Variovorax terrae: one gene and its partner. The protein of the gene in region 2 binds, or shares a complex with, the protein of the main gene of each other region. Links are inferred from orthologs where the notes say so. Each region holds a gene or a part of one and is shown on either strand. Other genes may lie near its edges. The genes, in order: xseA and MMF98_RS12860.

What was found.
Region 1: the proteins of MMF98_RS12860 (region 2) and xseA are in contact, whole or in part, in a cryo-EM structure (PDB 8TXR), measured with the Escherichia coli proteins. The link is inferred for Variovorax terrae from one-to-one orthologs.

The regions. Positions count from the first base shown.
Region 1 is NZ_JALGBI010000001.1:1,949,493-1,959,137, forward strand. Bases 4,413-7,214 are described here. They hold xseA (exodeoxyribonuclease VII large subunit), read right to left. Parts: upstream 6,573-7,214; coding sequence 5,253-6,572; downstream 4,413-5,252. Other genes in these bases: MMF98_RS09215 (Fe-Mn family superoxide dismutase), read right to left, coding at 4,625-5,206; MMF98_RS09225 (MotA/TolQ/ExbB proton channel family protein), read left to right, coding at 6,917-7,214. Outside these bases: icd (NADP-dependent isocitrate dehydrogenase), read right to left, coding at 1-865; MMF98_RS09200 (cell envelope biogenesis protein TolA), read left to right, coding at 1,070-1,408; MMF98_RS09205 (DUF192 domain-containing protein), read left to right, coding at 1,550-1,993; MMF98_RS09210 (NADP-dependent isocitrate dehydrogenase), read right to left, coding at 2,087-4,324; more of MMF98_RS09225, read left to right, coding at 7,215-7,546; MMF98_RS09230 (ExbD/TolR family protein), read left to right, coding at 7,635-8,063; lpxK (tetraacyldisaccharide 4'-kinase), read left to right, coding at 8,067-9,113; MMF98_RS09240 (Trm112 family protein), read left to right, coding at 9,094-9,276; kdsB (3-deoxy-manno-octulosonate cytidylyltransferase), read left to right, coding at 9,273-9,645. UniProt on the Escherichia coli protein: Bidirectionally degrades single-stranded DNA into large acid-insoluble oligonucleotides, which are then degraded further into small acid-soluble oligonucleotides.
Region 2 is NZ_JALGBI010000001.1:2,727,832-2,737,448, forward strand. Bases 3,249-6,022 are described here. They hold MMF98_RS12860 (exodeoxyribonuclease VII small subunit), read right to left. Parts: upstream 4,866-6,022; coding sequence 4,632-4,865; downstream 3,249-4,631. Other genes in these bases: dxs (1-deoxy-D-xylulose-5-phosphate synthase), read right to left, coding at 3,249-3,625; MMF98_RS12855 (polyprenyl synthetase family protein), read right to left, coding at 3,700-4,635; MMF98_RS12865 (aromatic ring-hydroxylating oxygenase subunit alpha), read left to right, coding at 5,072-6,022. Also shown: MMF98_RS12840 (TRAP transporter substrate-binding protein), read right to left, coding at 164-1,243; MMF98_RS12845 (hypothetical protein), read right to left, coding at 1,461-1,736; more of dxs, read right to left, coding at 1,733-3,248; more of MMF98_RS12865, read left to right, coding at 6,023-6,214; leuD (3-isopropylmalate dehydratase small subunit), read left to right, coding at 6,214-6,867; MMF98_RS12875 (DMT family transporter), read left to right, coding at 6,867-7,757; MMF98_RS12880 (sulfurtransferase), read left to right, coding at 7,786-8,643; MMF98_RS12885 (phosphoribosyltransferase), read left to right, coding at 8,657-9,352; MMF98_RS12890 (M20 aminoacylase family protein), read right to left, coding at 9,341-9,617. UniProt on the Escherichia coli protein: Bidirectionally degrades single-stranded DNA into large acid-insoluble oligonucleotides, which are then degraded further into small acid-soluble oligonucleotides.

The DNA of each region.
Region 1 (9,645 bases), 780 kb from region 2 along the record:
GCTGCAGGAAGGCATCGGCAATGCTGTCCTTGACGAGGATGTCCTTGCCGGTCTTCGGGTTCTTGAGCTTGCACCACGGGCCGCCGTCGATCGGCTGGGCGCCGAACTCCTTCTGCGCCAGCGCGTAGGCCCAGTCGCGGAAGCCGCCTTCGGTGAACTTCATGATGTTGCCCTTGTGCACGATGGTCACGCTGGGCTTGTCATTGTCGATGGCGTACTGGATGGCCTTGCGCACCAGGCGCTCGGTGCCTTCGCGCGAGACCGGCTTGACGCCGATGCCCGAGGTGTTGGGAAAGCGGATCTTCTTGACGCCCATCTCGTCCTGCAGGAACTTGATCAGCTTCCGGGCCTTGTCGCTCTCGGCCTCGAACTCGATGCCGGCGTAGATGTCTTCCGAGTTCTCGCGGAAGATCACCATGTTGGTCTTCTCGGGCTCCCTCACCGGCGAAGGCACGCCCTTGAAATACTGGATCGGCCGCAGGCAGACGTAGAGGTCCAGCTCCTGGCGCAGCGCCACGTTCAGGGAGCGGATGCCGCCGCCCACGGGCGTGGTCAGCGGGCCCTTGATGGAGACCACGTAGTCGCGCACGGCGTGCAGGGTTTCTTCGGGCAGCCAGACGTCCGGGCCATAGACCTTGGTCGACTTCTCGCCAGCGAAGACCTCCATCCAGTGGATCTTCCTCTTGCCCCCGTAGGCCTTGGCCACGGCCGCATCCACCACCTTCAGCATCACCGGGGTGATGTCGAGGCCCGTGCCGTCACCCTCGATGTAGGGGATGACGGGCTGATCCGGCACGTTGAGCGACATGTCGGCATTGACCGTGATCTTCTGGCCTTCGGCGGGCACCTTGATGTGCTGGTACATGGGAAAACGTCTCCGGTGGGGGTGAAAGGCACGCTGGCGGCGGGCTAGGCAAAACCCTGAGAGCCTGCTCAAAGTCTCTCGGGATTCTAGCTAGAAAAAATTGCGGCCAGCCTGTCAACCGCCCGTAAACCGGACCCGTTACGGTAGAGCCTTCCACTCATAGGGAGGGAATTTTCCAAGTAACGTCATCAAGGAAACACGCAAATGAACAAACTTCTCGCTGTCCTGATCGCTGGCCTGTTCTCCGTGGGCGCTTTCGCCCAGCAAGCCGCTGGCACCCCTGCCAACCCCGGCACCCCCGGCACCCCCGGCGCGGTTCCCACGAAGCCCCAGGCCAAGGCGGAAGCCAAGGTTGATGCCCGTGAAGCGGCCAAGCCCGGCGTGACCCCCAAGGAAACCCCCGCTCCCGGCGCTGCCGATGCTGGCGGCTCTGCCAAGCACAAGGAAACCAAGGCCGAGAAGGCAACCGACGCCAAGAAGGCCAAGCGCAAGGCCAAGCGTCCGAACAAGGCTCCGGCCGGCCAAGGCGGCACGCCCCAGTAAGCTGTCTGCCTGGCAGATCGAAAAAGGCGCTTTCGGGCGCCTTTTTCAATGCCGCCTCTGCCAGAACGCGCGCCTCGTTTGCAACTTCCGCGAAAATGCCCGTCTCGTACGGGCATTTTCATTTCATCCCGGAGCCTTTCCATGAAGCATTCCGTCTCCCTGCTGCTGGCCGCCAGCCTCCTCGCCGCCCAGGCCCAGGACGCCCCCCAGACGAACCTGCCGCGCGTCACCCTGTCGGCCGGCATGCACCAGATCGACGCCCAGGTGGCGCTCACGCCCGACCAGCGCTCCATCGGCCTGATGTTCCGCAAGGAGATGCCGCAGCACGAAGGCATGCTGTTCGCGTTCGAGCAGCCGTCCACGCAATGCTTCTGGATGAAGAACACGATCCTGCCGCTCACGGCCGCCTTCGTGGCCGACGACGGCACCATCGTCAACCTGGCCGACATGAAGCCGCAGACCACCGATTCGCATTGCTCCACGAAGCCGGTGCGCTATGTGCTGGAGATGAACCAGGGCTGGTTCGCCAAGAAAGGCATCAAGGCCGGCTTCAAGCTTGGCGGCACGCCGTTCGCGGGCCGGTAATCCGGCCCACAAGGCAAAAGGCCGATCCACCCGGGGGCGAATCGGCCTTTCAGGCCTCGGCCGTGGCCGAGGCAGTGCCAGTATGCAACGGGCTCAGGCCGTCATCGTGGCGAGCACGGCGTTGAACGCGGCGCTGGGGCGCATCACGGCATCCAGCTTGGACGGCTCGGGCATGTAGTAGCCGCCGATGTCGGTGGGCTTGCCTTGCACGGCGTTGAGCTCGTCCACGATCTTCTGCTCGTTGTCGGCAAGCTGCCTGGCCAGCGGCGCGAACTTGGCCGCCAGCTCGGCGTCCTCGGTCTGCGCGGCGAGTTCCTGGGCCCAGTACAGGGCCAGGTAGAACTGGCTGCCGCGGTTGTCGAGCTGGCCGGTCTTGGGCGAGGGGTTCTTGTTGTTGTCGAGCAGCTTGCCCGTGGCGGCATCCAGCGTCCTGGCCAGCAGCTTGGCGCGGGCGTTGTGGTTCTTGATGCCCAGATCCTCCAGCGACACGGCCAGGGCCAGGAACTCGCCCAGCGAATCCCAGCGCAGGTGGTTCTCTTCCACGAGCTGCTGCACGTGCTTGGGGGCCGAGCCGCCGGCGCCCGTTTCGTACATGCCACCGCCGGCCATCAGCGGCACGATCGACAGCATCTTGGCCGAGGTGCCCAGTTCCATGATGGGGAACAGGTCGGTGAGGTAGTCGCGCAGGATGTTGCCGGTGGCGCTGATGGTGTCCTGCCCGCGGATCACGCGCTCGAGCGTATAGCGCATGGCGCGCACCTGGCTCATGATCTGGATGTCCAGGCCCGTCGTGTCGTGCTCGTGCAGGTACATCTTGACCTTGGTGATGAGCTGCGCTTCGTGCGGGCGGTAGGCATCGAGCCAGAACACCACGGGCATGCCCGAGTTGCGCGCGCGCGTGACGGCCAGCTTGACCCAGTCGCGGATCGCGGCGTCCTTGACCTGGCACATGCGCCAGATGTCGCCGGCTTCCACGTCCTGGCTCATCAGCACCTCGCCCGTCGCCAGGTCGGTGATGTTGGCCACGCCGTCCTCGGTGATCTCGAAAGTCTTGTCGTGCGAGCCGTATTCCTCGGCCTGCTGGGCCATCAGGCCGACGTTGGGCACCGTGCCCATGGTCTTGGGGTCGAACGCGCCGTGCCATTTGCAGAAGTTGATGATCTCCTGGTAGATGCGGGCGAAGGTCGACTCGGGCATCACGGCCTTCACGTCCTTCAGGCGGCCATCGGCGCCCCACATCTTGCCGCCGTTGCGGATCATCGCGGGCATGGAGGCGTCCACGATGATGTCGTTGGGCGAGTGGAAGTTGGTGATGCCCTTGGCCGAATCGACCATCGCCAGCTCGGGGCGGTACTCGTGGCAGGCGTGCAGGTCGCGCATGACCTCTTCGCGCTGCGCGGTGGGCAGCGTGGCGATCTTGTCGTACAGGTTCACCATGCCGTTGTTCACGTTCACGCCGAGCTCGTCGAACAGCTTGCCGTGTTTCTCGAACGCTTCCTTGTAGAAGATGCGCACGCAGTGGCCGAACACGATGGGGTGGGACACCTTCATCATCGTGGCCTTGACGTGCAGCGAGAACATCACGCCGGTCTTGCGCGCGTCCTCGATCTCCTTCTCGTAGAAGGCCACCAGGGCCTTCTTGCTCATGAACATGCTGTCAACCACCTCGCGGTCCAGCAGCGCGACCTTGGGCTTGAGCACGATGGTCTTGCCGCTCTTCGTGATGAGCTCCATCTTCACGTCGCGCGCGCGGTCCAGCGTCATGGACTTTTCGCCATGGTAGAAGTCGCCGGCATGCATGTGCGACACATGCGAGCGCGAAGCCTGGCTCCACTCGGCCATGCTGTGCGGGTTCTTGCGCGCGTATTCCTTCACGGCCTTAGGCGCGCGGCGGTCCGAGTTGCCCTCGCGCAGCACGGGGTTCACGGCGCTGCCGATGCATTTGCCGTAGCGCGCGCGGATGACCTTGTCCTCGTCGGTCTTGGGGTCCTCGGGGAAGTCGGGAACCTTGTAGCCCTTGGCCTGCAGTTCCTTGATGGCGGCCATCAGCTGCGCGACGGAAGCGCTGATGTTGGGCAGCTTGATGATGTTGGCGTCGGGCTGCAGTGTCTTCTTGCCCAGCTCCGCCAGGTTGTTGGGCACCTTCTGGTCGTCGCTCAGGAAGTCGGGAAACTCGCCCAGGATGCGGGCGGCCACCGAGATGTCGCTCTCGGCCACGTTGATGCCGGCCGGCGCCGCGAAGGCGCGGATGATGGGCAGGAACGATGCCGTGGCCAGGCGCGGCGCCTCATCGGTCAGCGTGTAGATGATGGTGGGTTGTTGGGTGCTCATCTTGTCTCTCTGGTAACAAAAACGGAGGGTCATGCCGCCGGCCTGCGTCCCGACGCACAGTCATGGGCGTGATGTATGGGATTGTGCTTGAGGCGATGGCCTGATATCCGCATTTTCGCAATGGAATCCCGTTATGCGAAATTTTGGCCCCGAGAAACGCACTTTTTTTCAGGTCTTCTACAAGACTGGCGTCCTGGCCGCGCGCCGGCCCAACAAAAAGGGCCCGAAGATCGCTCTTCGGGCCCTGGGGCGCGCCACCTGCCGTGCCGGCGGGCGGGGCCTAGTTCAGTACCGGGGAAATCAGGCGAAATTGGCTTCGGCGAACTTCCAGTTCACGAGGTTGCTCAGGAAGGTCTCGACGAACTTGGGACGCAGGTTGCGGTAGTCGATGTAGTAGGCATGCTCCCATACGTCCACCGTCAGCAGCGCCTTGTCGGCGGTGGTCAGCGGCGTGCCGGCGGCGCCGGTGTTGACGATGTCGACCGAGCCGTCGGGCTTCTTCACGAGCCAGGTCCAGCCGGAGCCGAAGTTGCCCACGGCCGACTTCACGAAGGCTTCCTTGAACGCGGCATAGCTGCCCCACTTGGCATTGATGGCCGCGGCCAGCGCGCCCGAGGGCTCGCCGCCGCCGGCGGGCGCCATGCAGTTCCAGAAGAAGGTGTGGTTCCAGATCTGGGCCGAGTTGTTGTAGATGCCGCCGCTGGAGGTCTTGATGATCTCTTCCAGGGTCTTGGTCTCGAACTCGGTGCCCTTTTGCAGGTTGTTGAGGTTCACCACGTAGGCGTTGTGGTGCTTGCCGTGGTGGTACTCCAGGGTTTCCTTGGAGTAGTGCGGGGCCAGTGCGTCGATCGCGTAGGGCAAGGCGGGCAGGGTGTGTTCCATGGTTTCCTCGTTCGTGGTTTGTTGTCTGAAAGCGCGATTGTAGGAATTAAATCAGGCGCTGCTGTGTCACGGTGAGATCAACCTCGCCATCCGCAAGGGTTGCCCGCACGGCATCGCCCGGCCGCACGCCGCGCACGCTGGTGATGGCGCCGCCCTGGGCATCGGCCAGCCAGGCGTAGCCGCGTTGCAGCACGAGCCGCGGATCGAGCAGCCCGAGGCGCAGCCGGGCGCGCTCCAGCCGTTCGCCGGTGCGGGCCAGCGCCAGCCCCGTTTTTTGAGGAAAATCGGCCTGAAGTCCTTGCAGCGTGGACTTTTCCTGCTGCAGATTCGATAGCACGCTGTAGCGCAGGCGCTGCGCCTGCTGCCCCAGGCGAAGCTGCTGGCGCGCCACCAGCCCCGAGGGCCGGCCCAGGCGCGAGGCGGCCAGGTCCAGCCGCTGGCTCTGCCCGTCGAGGTGGCGCTGCGCGCCGTCGCCCAGGCGCTCGCCGAGCAGCTCCAGCGCGCCCAGCCACACTTCGCGCGGCTGCGCCGCCAGCTCGGCCGCGGCCGTGGGCGTGGGCGCGCGCAGGTCGGCGCAGAAGTCGGCGATGGTGAAGTCGGTCTCGTGCCCGACCCCGCTGATCACGGGCACCGGGCTTTGCACGATGGTGCGCGCCAGCTGCTCGTCGTTGAAGGCCCACAGGTCTTCGATCGAGCCGCCTCCGCGCACCAGCAGGATCAGGTCGATGACCGGGGCCTCCTGCTGCGCCAGGCCGGGCCCGGCGGGCGTGAGCGGGTACAAGCTCGACAGCGCCCGCACCAGCTCGGCCGGCGCGCCGGCGCCCTGCACCGCCGCCGGCGCCAGCACCACCGGGATGTGCGGCACGCGCCGCCGCAGCGCGGTCACCACGTCGTGCAGCGCCGCGGCGCCGGGCGAGGTCACCAGGCCGATGCCGCGCGGCATCAGCGGCAGCGGGCGCTTGCGGGCCGGGTCGAACAGGCCCTCGGCCTCGAGCCGTGCCTTCAGGCGCAGGAACTGCTCGAACAGCGCCCCCTGCCCGGCCCGGCTCATGCTTTCCACAATCAGCTGCAGGTCGCCGCGCGGCTCGTACACGCCGAGCCGGCCGCGCACCTCCACCAGTTCGCCGTCGCGCGGCGCGAAGTCCAGCAGGCTGGCCGCGCGGCGGAACATGGCGCAGCGGATCTGGCCGTTTTCGTCCTTCAGCGAAAAATAGCAATGCCCGCTGGACGCGCGCGAGAAGCCCGAAATCTCGCCGCGCACCGCGACAGGATTGAACCTCGCATCGAGCGCATCAGCCACGGCGCGGCACAGCGCGCCGACTTGCCAGATTCGTGGCGTCATTGCTGGGGTTGGCACCTGCACCATCAGCAAATCCGCGCTTTCCCGTCGGTTTTGGTGGGGTAATACTCCACAGAGGCCCGTCCGGGGCCCATGGCGCCGGGGCGATCCGGGCCCAAAGCCGATTCCATGGTGCAAGCTGTTGATTTCATTCAGTTTTTCTCTGCTCAAAATGTCATCGATCTGTCACATCGACGCGCCGGCGCGGCTCGCGGGCTTGTCAAGCCCCACTTGCCCACAAAGTTATCCACAAGAACTGTGGGTCGCGCGGGGAGCGCCGAAGGTGCCGGGCGGCAGCGGCCGATTCATCCGGAACGGCCCGGTGGCTGGGCCATAATCACACCGCAATTCATCTGCGCGGAGAGTCCCCCTTGCTTTCGATCATACAAGCCGCAGGCTGGCCGATCTGGCCTCTCGTCGCCTGCTCCATCCTGGCTCTGGCCCTCATCATCGAGCGTTTCGTGAGCCTGAAAACCAACAAGATCGCCCCTCCGAAGCTGCTCGATGAAGCGCTCACGGTCTCGCGCACCGCCGTGCCCACGCCCGACGTGGTGACCCAGCTCGAACAGAACTCGGCGCTGGGCGAGGTGCTGGCCAGCGGCTTTCGCGCCCTCAACTCCAACCCGCGCTGCAGCGAAGCCGACCTGCGCGCCACCATGGAAGGCACGGGCCGCGCGGTGGCGCACCGGCTCGAGCGCTACCTCACGGCACTGGCCACCATCGCCTCGGCCGCGCCGCTGCTGGGCCTGCTGGGCACGGTGATCGGCATGATCGAGATCTTCGGCTCGCAGTCGCCGGCCGGCGGCGCCACGGGCGGCAACCCGGCGCAGCTCGCGCACGGCATCTCGGTGGCGCTGTACAACACGGCGTTCGGCCTGATCGTGGCGATTCCCTCGCTGATCTTCTGGCGCTACTTCCGCGCCCGCGTCGACGCCTACCTGCTGGCGCTGGAGCTGGCCTCCGAGCGCTTCGTGCGCCACCTCAACAGCCTGCGGAAATGAACACCCCCACGCTCTCCCACTTCGTGTGGATCGCTGCCCCCCGAGGGGGCCGCAGCCTCCTTGGGGCGGCCCGGCGGAGGCTGGCGCGATGAACTTCCGCCCGCGCCAGAAGGAAGAACCCGAGATCAACCTGATCCCGTTCATCGACGTGCTGCTGGTGGTGCTGATCTTCCTGATGCTGTCCACCACCTACAGCAAGTTCACCGAGATGCAGCTCAAGCTGCCGGTAGCCGACACCGACGCGCAGCGCGACTACGCGCGCGAGGTGATCGTCTCCGTCAGCAGCGACGGCCGCTACATGATCAACAAGGCCCCGGTGAACGGGCGCGGCGTCGAGACGCTGTCGCAGGCGCTGTCGGGCTCGGCCCGGGCCGGCAAGGACACCGTCGTCATCATCAGCGCCGACGCCAGCGCCGCGCACCAGGCGGTGATCACCGTCATGGAGGCCGCGCGCCGCGCCGGCCTGACCCAGATCACCTTCGCCAGCCAGTCGTCGGCGCAGGCCGGCGGCCGCTAGCCCATGCGCGACGCGCTGCAGGCGGCGTGGCTGCGGCGCGGCGGGCTGGCCTGGCTGCTGTGGCCGGTGTCCCTTTTGTTTGGTGCGCTGGCGGCGCTGCGGCGCGGCCTCTACCGCGCCGGCCTGCTTCGGATCGGGCGGGTGCCGGTGCCGGTGATCGTGGTCGGCAACGTGGTGGCCGGCGGCGCCGGCAAGACACCCCTGGTGATCGCGCTGGTGCGGCACCTGCACGAGCGCGGCTGGCAGCCCGGCGTGGTCTCGCGCGGCTATGGCCGCCGCAGCCAGGACTGCGTCGAGGTGCAGCCGAGCAGCCCGGTGGCCGAAACCGGCGACGAGCCGCTGCTGATCGCGCGCGCCGGCGCCGTGCCCGTGTTCGTGGCGCGCCGGCGGCTGGACGCCGCCCGCGCCCTGCTGGCGGCGCATCCGGCCACCGATGTGATCGTCTGCGACGACGGCCTGCAGCACCTGGCCCTGCACCGCGACATCGAGATCTGCATGTTCGACGACCGCGGCACCGGCAACGGCTTGCTGCTGCCCGCCGGGCCGCTGCGCGAGCCCTGGCCGCGCCGCGCCGCGCCGGCTCCGGCCCTGGTGCTGCACTCGGGCGCCCGGCCGGCCTTTGCCGGCTTCACGGCGCGCCGCGCGCTGGCGCCCGAGGCCGTGCGCGCCGACGGCAGCCGGCTGGCGCTGGCCGCGCTGCGCGGCCGGCCGCTGCTGGCGCTGGCCGCCGTCGCCCGGCCCGAGGCCTTCTTCGACATGCTGCGCGCGCAGGGCCTGCAGCTCGCGCGCACCCTCGCGCTGCCCGATCACTATGATTTTGATAGCTGGAAACGACCGCCCGACGAGGACCTTCCGCTGATCTGCACCGAAAAAGATGCCGTGAAGCTGTGGCGCACCGAGCCCGGGGCGCTGGCCGTGCCCCTTTACTTCGAGCCCGAGCCTGCGTTCCTGCAGGCGCTCGACCAACTGCTGCCCGAGGCGCCACGGGCGCGGCTATCATCGCCCGATGCATCTTCACGAGAACCCCTGAATGGACAGCAAACTCCTTGAACTGCTGGTCTGCCCCGTGACCAAGGGCCCGCTCGAATACCGCCGCGAGGCGCAGGAGCTGGTCTCGCGCAGCGCCCGCCTGGCCTACCCGGTGCGCGACGGCATTCCGATCCTGCTCGAAAACGAAGCCCGCACCCTGAGCGACGAGGAACTCGGACTGTGAGCGGCGCCGGCGCGCCCGCCGCCTTCACCGTCCTGATCCCGGCCCGGCTGGCCTCCAGCCGCCTGCCGAACAAGCCGCTGGCCGACCTCGGCGGCCTGCCCATGGTGGTGCGCGTGGCGCAGCGCGCGCAGCAGTCCGGCGCGCTGCGCGTGGTGGTGGCGGCCGACGACGCCGCCATCCTCGAAGCCTGCCGGCTGCACGGTATCGACGCCGTGCTGACCCGCACCGACCATCCCTCGGGCAGCGACCGCCTCGCCGAAGCCTGCGAGCGGCTGGGCTTGTCCGACGACGCCATCGTCGTCAACGTGCAGGGCGACGAGCCGCTGATCGAGCCCAGCCTCATCGGCGAGATGGCCCGCCTGCTGCAAG
Region 2 (9,617 bases):
GAAGTGTTGTTGGAAAATACAACTTAAGAATGATAGCTTTCACTCCTTTTCAAAAGAATACTGTTGCTTTCATATTCCTTGCAGCAAGGCCTAGGACTTCTATCTAGAACCAAAAACCGCAAACCGCGCCGGAGCGCGGTTTGCGGCTGAGTCAAAAGGCCTCTTACAGCTTCTGTGCCTGCATGAATTTGTCGAACGTGGCCTCGGTGAAGCGGAACCACAGGTTCTGGTCGGCGCGGAACTTGTCGTAGTCGGCGTAGATCTTTTTCCAGCTCTCGTTCTTGGCCGACAGCTCCTCATAGAGCGCCATCGATTCCTTGAACGCGGCCGTCATCACGTCGGCCGGGAACGGGCGCAGCTTGGTGCCCGCGCCCACCAGTTGCTTGAGCGCCGCCGGGTTGCGCGCGTCGTACTTGGCCTGCATGCTGACGTGGGCACTGGCACTGGCCGCTTCGACGATGGCCTTGTTCTCGGGCGACAGCGCATCGTAGGCCTTCTGGTTGATGAAGAAGTCCAGCTCGGGGCCGCCTTCCCACCAGCCGGGGTAGTAGTAGTACGGCGCCACCTTGTTGAAGCCCAGCTTCTGGTCGTCGTACGGACCCACCCACTCGGCCGCATCGATCGTGCCCTTCTCCAGCGCCGGGTAGATGTCGCCGCCCGGCAGGTTCTGCGGCACGCCGCCCAGGCGCTCCAGCACCTTGCCTGCGAAGCCGCCGATGCGCATCTTCAGGCCCTTGATGTCCTTGACCGTCTTGATTTCCTTGCGATACCAGCCGCCCATCTGCGAGCCCGTGTTGCCGCCGGCAAAGCTGACCATGTTGTACTTGGCATAGAACTCGTTCATGAGCTTGCGGCCGTTGCCCTCGTACATCCAGGCGCTCATCTGGCGGCTGTTGAGGCCGAACGGAATGGCGCAGCCCAGTGCAAAGCACTCGTCCTTGCCGAAGAAGTAGTACGGCGCGGTGTGGCAGGCCTCGATCGAGCCCTGCTGCACGCCGTCCACCACGCCGAAGGCCGGCATCAGTTCGCCGGCCGCATGCACCGACACCTCGAACTTGCCGCCCGACATGGCCTTGACCTGCTGGGAGAACACATCCGCCGCACCGAAGATGGTGTCGAGCGACTTGGGGAAGCTCGAGGCCAGGCGCCAGCGCACTGTGGCCTGTGCGTGCACCGCGGGAGCCACCCCGGCGGCGAGGATACCGGCGACCCCGGCTTGTTGGATGAGAGATCGACGGTCCATCAGTTCGCTCCTAATCATTTAGTAGAAATGCACGAGGCTTTTTGGCTCGTTATCAACACTTTCGTATTGAAGAGCCAGGGGCGATTCTAGAAAAACGAACACTTTGGCTTTCGGGGGTTTTCCCTTGCGGAATACCCCTAGCCACGGGGCCGGGCCGCGTCGGAAAGCCGGCCGCACCAGGCCGGCACGGCAGCGCAATCGGGGGAGAAACGCCGGGCTAGCGTTCGACGCTCAGGTTGGCGAACACGTCGTGCGCGTGGATCGACTCGTGGTTGGCCACGTCCACGCCATAGCTGCCGATGCGGGCATCGGTATCGAGCGCCAGCGCCACATCGAGCGTCCACCGCCCCACGGAGGGCTGCACCTGCCCGCCCACCACCACGCTCAAGGGATAGCGCAGCGAAGTGAGGCCGACGCGCTGGATGGCCAGCTCGCGCAGGTCGCGGCGCGCCTGCACGGCGGGCATGCCCGCGCCGGCGGCGTCAAGGGTCATGCCACCACTTTGAGAACGGGGCGCGCCCGATCCACCTGGGCCGCGAAGCGCTGCCGGATCGCGGCCTCGATGCCGGCGGCGTCCAGCCCCTGCAGGGACAGCAGCTTGGCCGGGTCGCCATGCTCGATGAACTGGTCGGGCAAACCGAGCTGCAGCAGGGGCTTGGCCACGCCCGCGGCCTGCAGCGCCTCGCTCACGGCGCTGCCGGCGCCGCCCATGACGGCGCCCTCTTCCAGGGTTACCAGCACGTCGTGGCGCTCAGCCACGTCCAGCAGCAGCGCGGTGTCCAGCGGCTTGGCCCAGCGCATGTTGACCACGCTGGCGTTGAGCCGCTCGGCCACCTGCAAGGCCGGGTACAGCAGCGTGCCGAAGGCCAGGATCGCGATGGTGCTGCCCTCGCGCCGCACTTCGCCCTTGCCGAACGGCAGGGCCTGCAGATCGGTGTCCATCGCGGTGCCGACGCCGGCGCCGCGCGGGTAGCGCACGGCCACCGGGTGGCTCTGCCCGAAGGCCGTGGTCAGCAGCCGGCGGCATTCGTTCTCGTCGGCCGGGCAGGCGATGCTCACATTCGGGATGCAGCGCAGGTACGGGATGTCGTAGGCGCCCGCATGGGTGGCGCCGTCGGCGCCGACGAGGCCGGCGCGGTCGAGCGCGAACACCACGGGCAGGTTCTGGATCGCCACGTCGTGGATCAGCTGGTCGTAGGCGCGCTGCAGGAAGGTGGAGTAGATCGCCACCACCGGCTTCAGGCCCTCGCAGGCGAGGCCCGCGGCGAAGGTCACCGCGTGCTGCTCGGCGATGCCGACGTCGTAGTAGCGGCCAGGAAAGCGCTTCTCGAACTCCACCAGGCCCGAGCCTTCGCGCATGGCCGGCGTGATGCCGACCAGGCGCTCGTCCTGCGCCGCCATGTCGCACAGCCACTGGCCGAACACCTGGGTGAAGGTGGGCTTCGGGGGTGCGCTGGGCTTTTGCAGGCCAACAGCCGGGTCGAATTTGCCCGGGCCGTGGTAGGCCACCGGGTCGGCCTCGGCCAGCTTGTAGCCCTGGCCCTTCTTGGTGACCACGTGCAGGAACTGCGGGCCCTGCAGGTGCTTGAGGTTCTCCAGCGTGGGGATCAGCGAGTCGAGGTCGTGGCCGTCGATCGGGCCGATGTAGTTGAAGCCGAACTTCTCGAACAGCGTGGCCGGCACCACCATGCCTTTGGCCTGCTGCTCGAAGCGCTTGGCCAGCTCGAACAGCGGCGGCACCGGCTTGAGCACGGTCTTGCCCACGTTCTTGGCCGCGGCATAGAACTGGCCGCTCATGAGCTGGGCCAGGTAGCGGTTGAGCGCGCCCACCGGCGGGCTGATGCTCATGTCGTTGTCGTTCAGGATCACCAGCAGCTTGCAGTCGTGCTGCACGCCCGCATTGTTGAGCGCCTCGAACGCCATGCCCGCGCTCAGGGCGCCGTCGCCGATGATGGCGACCGCATGGCGGTCCTCGCCCTTCTGCCGGGCCGCCAGCGCCATGCCGAGCGCGGCCGAGATGCTGGTGCTGGAATGCGCGGTGCCGAAGGTGTCGTACTCGCTCTCGGCGCGCTGCGGGAAGCCCGACAGGCCGCCGAGCTGGCGCAGCGTGGCCATGCGGTCGCGCCGCCCGGTCAGGATCTTGTGCGGATAGGTCTGGTGGCCCACGTCCCACACCAGCCGGTCGTGCGGGGTGTTGAACACGTAGTGCAGCGCCACGGTGAGCTCCACCGTGCCGAGGTTGGAGCTCAGGTGCCCGCCGGTCTTGGAGACGCTGTCCAGCACATAGGCGCGCAACTCGTCGGCCAGGGCCTTGAGCTCGGCGCGCGGAAGCCGGCGCAGCTCGGCGGGATCGTTGATCGTCTGCAGCAGTGGGTATGACATGATTTTGCTACGCTTTTGATAGCTGGCCAGGTCCACCACACGCGGACCTCTGGCCATTTTCCCTTAAAAAACCCTCAATTCGCCCGGTTCACCACCATGTCCGCCAGCGCGCGCAGAGCGCGCGTGTCGGGCAGGCCGCTGGCCGCCAGCGCGGCCAAGGCCTGGGCCAGCAGTTCCTGCGCATAGGCCTGCGAGCGCTCCAGCCCGAGCAGTGACACATAGGTGGGCTTGTCCTGGACCGCATCCTTGCCGGCCGTCTTGCCCAGCGTCACGGAGTCGGCCGTCACGTCCAGGATATCGTCCACCACCTGGAACGCCAGCCCCAGCGCGGCGCCATAGGCCTTCAGGGCTTCCAGCGCCGGCGCCGGCACGGTGCCGCAGACGGCGCCCATCAGCACGCTGCCCTGCAGCAGCGCGCCGGTCTTGAGGCGGTGCATGGCGCGCAGCTCATCCTCCGTGAGGGCGCGCCCGACACTGGCGAGATCGATCGCCTGGCCGCCGGCCATGCCTTCATAGCCTGCGGCCCTCGCCAGCAGTCGGCACAGCGCGGCCTGCACCGCGGGCGGCACGCCGGCATCCTCGGGCGCCAGCAGCTCGAACGCCAGCGCCTGCAGCGCGTCGCCCGCCAGCAGGGCCTGGGCCTGGCCGAACTTCACGTGCACGGTGGGCTTGCCACGGCGCAGCACGTCGTTGTCCATGCAGGGCATGTCGTCGTGCACCAGCGAGTAGGCATGGATCAGCTCCACGGCGCAGGCGGCGCGCAGCGCGGCCTCGCCGTTGCCGTGCACCGCCTCGCAGGCCGCCAGCGCGAGCAGCGGGCGCAGCCGCTTGCCACCGCCGAGCACGGCATAGCGCATGGCGTCGCCGAGGCCGGCCGGCGCCTCCTGCGCCACCCAGTGCGAGAGGGCCTGCTCGACCCGCTCCAGATGCCTGGTGCTCCACGCCTCCAGGTCCCACGGCCCCGCAGGGACCTGCGCCCCCCGGGGCAGCACGGCGTCACTCGAATTCACTCTTGCGTCCACGGTTTGAAGCTGCCTTCGTCCAGCACCTTGATCTGGTTTTCCACGGCCTCCAGCCGGTCGCGGCAGAACTTGAGCAGTTCGGCCCCGCGCTGGTAGCCCGAGAGCAGCTGTTCCAGCGGCATCTGGCCCGACTCCAGCCGACTCACCAGCTGTTCGAGCTCTTCCAGCGCAGCTTCATAGCTGGCCGGTGCGGCGGGGGAAACGGGGGCCTTGGGCATGGAACGGCTTCTTTGTTGCAACCCTTGATTTTAGGACGTGGCCGGACCCCCGCCGCAAAACCGCGGGGAATTGACATTCATCAGGGGAAACCAGGCGCTCCGGGGTACAATGGCCCTCCTTCCTCGCCGCACTCCGGCAACTTCCCGCGCTATGGCGTTTACCAGCACTGTCCCTTCATAGGGGGAGTCTTTAGGTCAGGTCTTCCATGTCTGATTTAAGTCTTCAATTTCAGCAGGCTTTCAGCCAACTTCCCGTTTCGAGCTATTTCGATGCCGCGCTGTACCAGCGCGAAATGGAGACCCTGTTCCGGCAAGGACCCCGCTACGTGGGGCACCAGCTGGCCGTGCCCCAGGCGGGCGATTTCCACACGCTGCCGCAGGAGCACCAGGGCCGCGCGCTGGTGCGCACCGACCAGGGCGTGGAGCTCGTCTCCAACGTCTGCCGGCACCGCCAGGCGCTGATCCTCAAGGACCGGGGCGCGCTGGCCGCGGGCTCGGGCGGCAACATCGTCTGCCCGCTGCACCGCTGGACCTACAGCGCGCGCGGGCCGCAGCCGGCCGGCACCCTGCTGGGCGCGCCGCATTTCGCCGAAGACCCCTGCCTGAACCTGCACAACTACCCGCTACGCGAGTGGAACGGCCTGCTGTTCGAGGACAACGGCCGCGACATCGCCGCCGACCTGGCCGGCATGGGCCCGCGCGCCGAACTCGATTTCAGCGGCTACGCGTTCGACCGCGTGGAGCTGCACGAGTGCAACTACAACTGGAAGACCTTCATCGAGGTCTACCTCGAGGACTACCACGTCGGCCCGTTCCACCCGGGCCTCGGCCAGTTCGTGACCTGCGACGACCTGCGCTGGGAGTTCAAGCCCGAGTACTCGGTGCAGACCGTCGGCGTGGCCAACCGCCTGGGCAAGGCCGGCAGCCCGGTCTACGAGCGCTGGCACAACGCGCTGCTGACCTACCGCAACGGCGAGCCGCCGAAGTACGGCGCGATCTGGCTGACCTACTACCCGCACATCATGGTCGAGTGGTATCCGCACGTGCTGACCGTCTCGACGCTGCACCCGATCAGCCCGCAGAAGACGCTGAACATGGTGGAGTTCTACTACCCCGAGGAGATCGTCGCCTTCGAGCGCGAGTTCATCGAGGCCCAGCAGGCCGCCTACATGGAAACCTGCGTCGAGGACGACGAGATCGCCGAGCGCATGGACGCCGGCCGGCTGGCGCTGATGCAGCGCGGCGACAACGAGGTCGGCCCCTACCAGAGCCCGATGGAAGACGGCATGCAGCACTTCCACGAGTGGTATCGCCAGCGCATGGCCCACGGCGGCGGCGCGGCGCTTTAATGCCGGCGTTTCCGGCCGGCCGGCACAGCGGCACGGTGGTGCCGCTGGCGCGCGCCAACGTCGACACCGATGCAATATTCCCCAAGCAATACGGCCGCTCCACCGCCAAAAGCGGCTACGGCCCCGTGCTGTTCGACAGCTGGCGCTACCTCGATCCGGGCGACCTGGGCAGCGACCATGCGCGCCGCCGCCCTGACCCGGGCTTCGTGCTCAACCGGCCCGAGCTGCGCGGCGCCACCGTGCTGCTGGCCCTGGACAACTTCGGCTGCGGCTCCAGCCGCGAGCACGCGGTCTGGGCGCTGCGCGACTACGGATTCCGGGCCGTCATCGCGCCCAGCTTCGGCGACATCTTCCGGCAGAACTGCCCGCTCAACGGCGTGGCCGCCCTCGCGCTGCGCGCGGCCGACGTGCAGGCGCTGTTCGCGCTGGCCGCGGGCCAGGTGCTGCACCTCGACATCGACCTCGACGCGGGCCGGGTGCAGGCCGGCACGCACGGCTTTAGCTTCACGCTGTCCGCGCGCGAACGCCACCTGCTCACCCGGGACGGCGACTGGATCGCCGCCACGCTGGCGCAGCACGAACGCATTGCCGCCTTCGAAACACGGCACCTTGCGCAACAGCCGTGGCTGGACCGCCTCCTGAAGGACGATTGATGCAGGCTCTCTGGATGCTGCTGGCCTCGCTGTTCTTTGCCACCATGGGGGTGTGCATCAAGTACGCCTCGGCCCATTTCAACGCCTTCGAGATGGTCTGCTACCGCGGCCTGATCGGCCTTGGCTTCATGGCCTGGTATGCGCGGCTGCGCGGCATCAGCGTGCGCACGCCGATCCCGATGATGCATTTCTGGCGCAGCATCGTGGGGGTGCTCGCACTCGTGGCCTGGTTCTACTCGATCGCGCAGCTGCCGCTGGCCACCGCGATGACGCTCAACTACATGAGCAGCGTCTGGATCGCGGCCTTCCTGGTCGGCGGCGCGCTGATGCTGGGCAATATGACGTCCACCCTGGTGCGCCAGGGCCCCGTGGTGCTCACCGTGCTGGCCGGCTTTGGCGGGGTGGTGCTGATCCTGCAGCCCACCCTGGAACAGAACCAGCTGTTCGCCGGGCTGATCGGCCTGCTGTCGGGGCTGGCCTCGGCCTTCGCCTACATGCAGGTCACGGCGCTGGGCCGCGCTGGCGAGCCCGAAGAGCGCACCGTGTTCTATTTCTCGCTGGGCGCCACCATGGCCGGCGCCCTGGGCATGCTGTTCGCGGGCGCCAGCGCCTGGACCTGGCCGGCCGCGCTGTGGCTGCTGCCCATCGGCGTGCTGGCGGCACTGGGCCAGCTGTGCATGACCCGCGCCTACAGCCACGGCGCCACCCTGGTCGTGGCCAACCTGCAATACTCGGGCATCGTGTTTGCCTCCATCTACAGCCTCGTGCTGTTCGGCGACCGGTTGCCGCTGGCCGGCTGGGCCGGCATCGGCCTGATCATTGCCAGCGGCATCGCTGCCACCGTGCTGCGCGAGCGGGCCGTCCCGCATTCGCCGGCCGAAGACCACTGAGAACATGTTCACGATCGAAGGACTTGCCATGTACACCACCCTGATCTCCGTCGAGCAACTGCAAGCGCTCCAGGCCGCAGGCGCGCCGCTGATGCTGTTCGACTGCAGTTTCGACCTCATGAACCCCGCCGTTGGCGGGCAGCAGTACCGCGAGGCGCACATTCCCGGCGCGGTCTATGCAAACCTCGACACCGCGCTCAGCGCCAAGGGTTCGCCGGACGCGGCCTCGGGCGGCCGCCACCCGCTGCCCAGCCGCGAGCAGTTCGCCGCCTGGCTGTCCAGCGTGGGCTTTGCCAACGGCATGCAGGCCGTGGTGTATGACCGCAACGGCGCCAACTACTGCGGCCGCCTGTGGTGGATGCTCAAATGGGCCGGCCATGATGCGGTGGCCTTGCTCGACGGCGGCCTGCAGGCCTGGCAGGCCGCAGGCGGCGACGTCACGGACCGGGAAGAACCCGCCTCTGCCCCGGCTCACTTCACGCTGGGCCCGGCGCTGCGCACGCTGGTCATCACAAAAACTATCGTAGACAACCTGGGCCGCCCGGGCCAGACCCTGATCGACGCGCGCGCCACGCCGCGTTTCAAGGGCGAGGTCGAGCCGCTGGACCCGGTGGCCGGCCACATCCCCGGCGCGCTGAACCGGCCGTTCGGCCAGAACATCGGCGCCGACGGCAAATTCAAGCCGGCCGCCCAGCTACGCGCCGAGTTCGAGGCCCTGCTCGCGGGCCGCGACCCGGCCACCGTGGTGCACCACTGCGGCAGCGGTGTGAGTGCCGTGCCCAATGTGCTGGCCATGGAGCTCGCCGGCCTGGGCCAGGCCGCGCTGTATGCCGGCAGCTGGAGCGAATGGAGCAATACGCCCGGCCTGCCCGCGGCCCAGGGCTGAGGGCCCATTGCCCATGGCCGCGCATTTCACCGAAGCCACCACCGGCTACTGGCAGCAACTGCTCCAGCCCGAGGACATTGCACGGCCCGAGGCGCCCTGGCGCCTGGGCTACCCGGCGCGCCTGCCCGACGGCCGCGTGCTGGTGCTGCCGATCCGCGAGCTGGCCAGCGAGCCCGGCCATGCCGTGGCCTCGCTGCTGGTCAACCAGGCGTCCTTCGAGGTGGTGGAGGTGCTCGGCGCCTTGCTGGCCGATGCGCTGCGGCCCGCCGAACCCGAGCTCGTGATCGGCCTACCCACGCTGGGCCTGTCGCTGGCGGCGACGGTGGCGCGGCAGTTGGGCCACAGCCGCTTCGTGCCCATGGGCTATTCGCGCAAATTCTGGTACGACGAGGCGCTGTCGGCGCCGGTGCAGTCGATCACCTCGCCCACCCCGGGCAAGCGGGTCTACCTCGACCCGCACCTGCTGCCACTGCTCGCGGGCCGGCGCGTGGCGCTGGTGGACGACGCGGTCAGTACCGGCACCACGCTGCTGGCGGCCTGGGAACTGCTGGAACGCCTGGGCGTGGAGGTGGTTGCCTGCGGCGTCGCCATGCGCCAGGGCCGGCGCTGGGTCGAGCGGCTGGGCCCGCAGCGCGCGGCGCGGCTGGTGGGCGTGTTCGACAGCCCGCTGCTGCGCGCCGTGCCCGAGGGCTGGGTGCTACGCGACTAGGAACTTCTGCGCGAGCTTGACGAAGAAGCTCGCCGTCAGCGGCAGGATCTGGTCGTTGAAATCGTAGCCCGGGTTGTGCGCGGTGCAGGCGTTCTCGGGGCGGCCCGTGAGGTCGCCGTTGCCGACCACGAAATAGCAGCCCGGCACCTGCTCCAGCATGAAGGAAAAATCGTCGCTCGCGTACAGCGGCGGCAGGTCCGGGATCAGGCCCTTGTCGCCCAGCCACTCGTGCGCCACGCCGCGCGCGAACGCGGTGGCCGCGGCG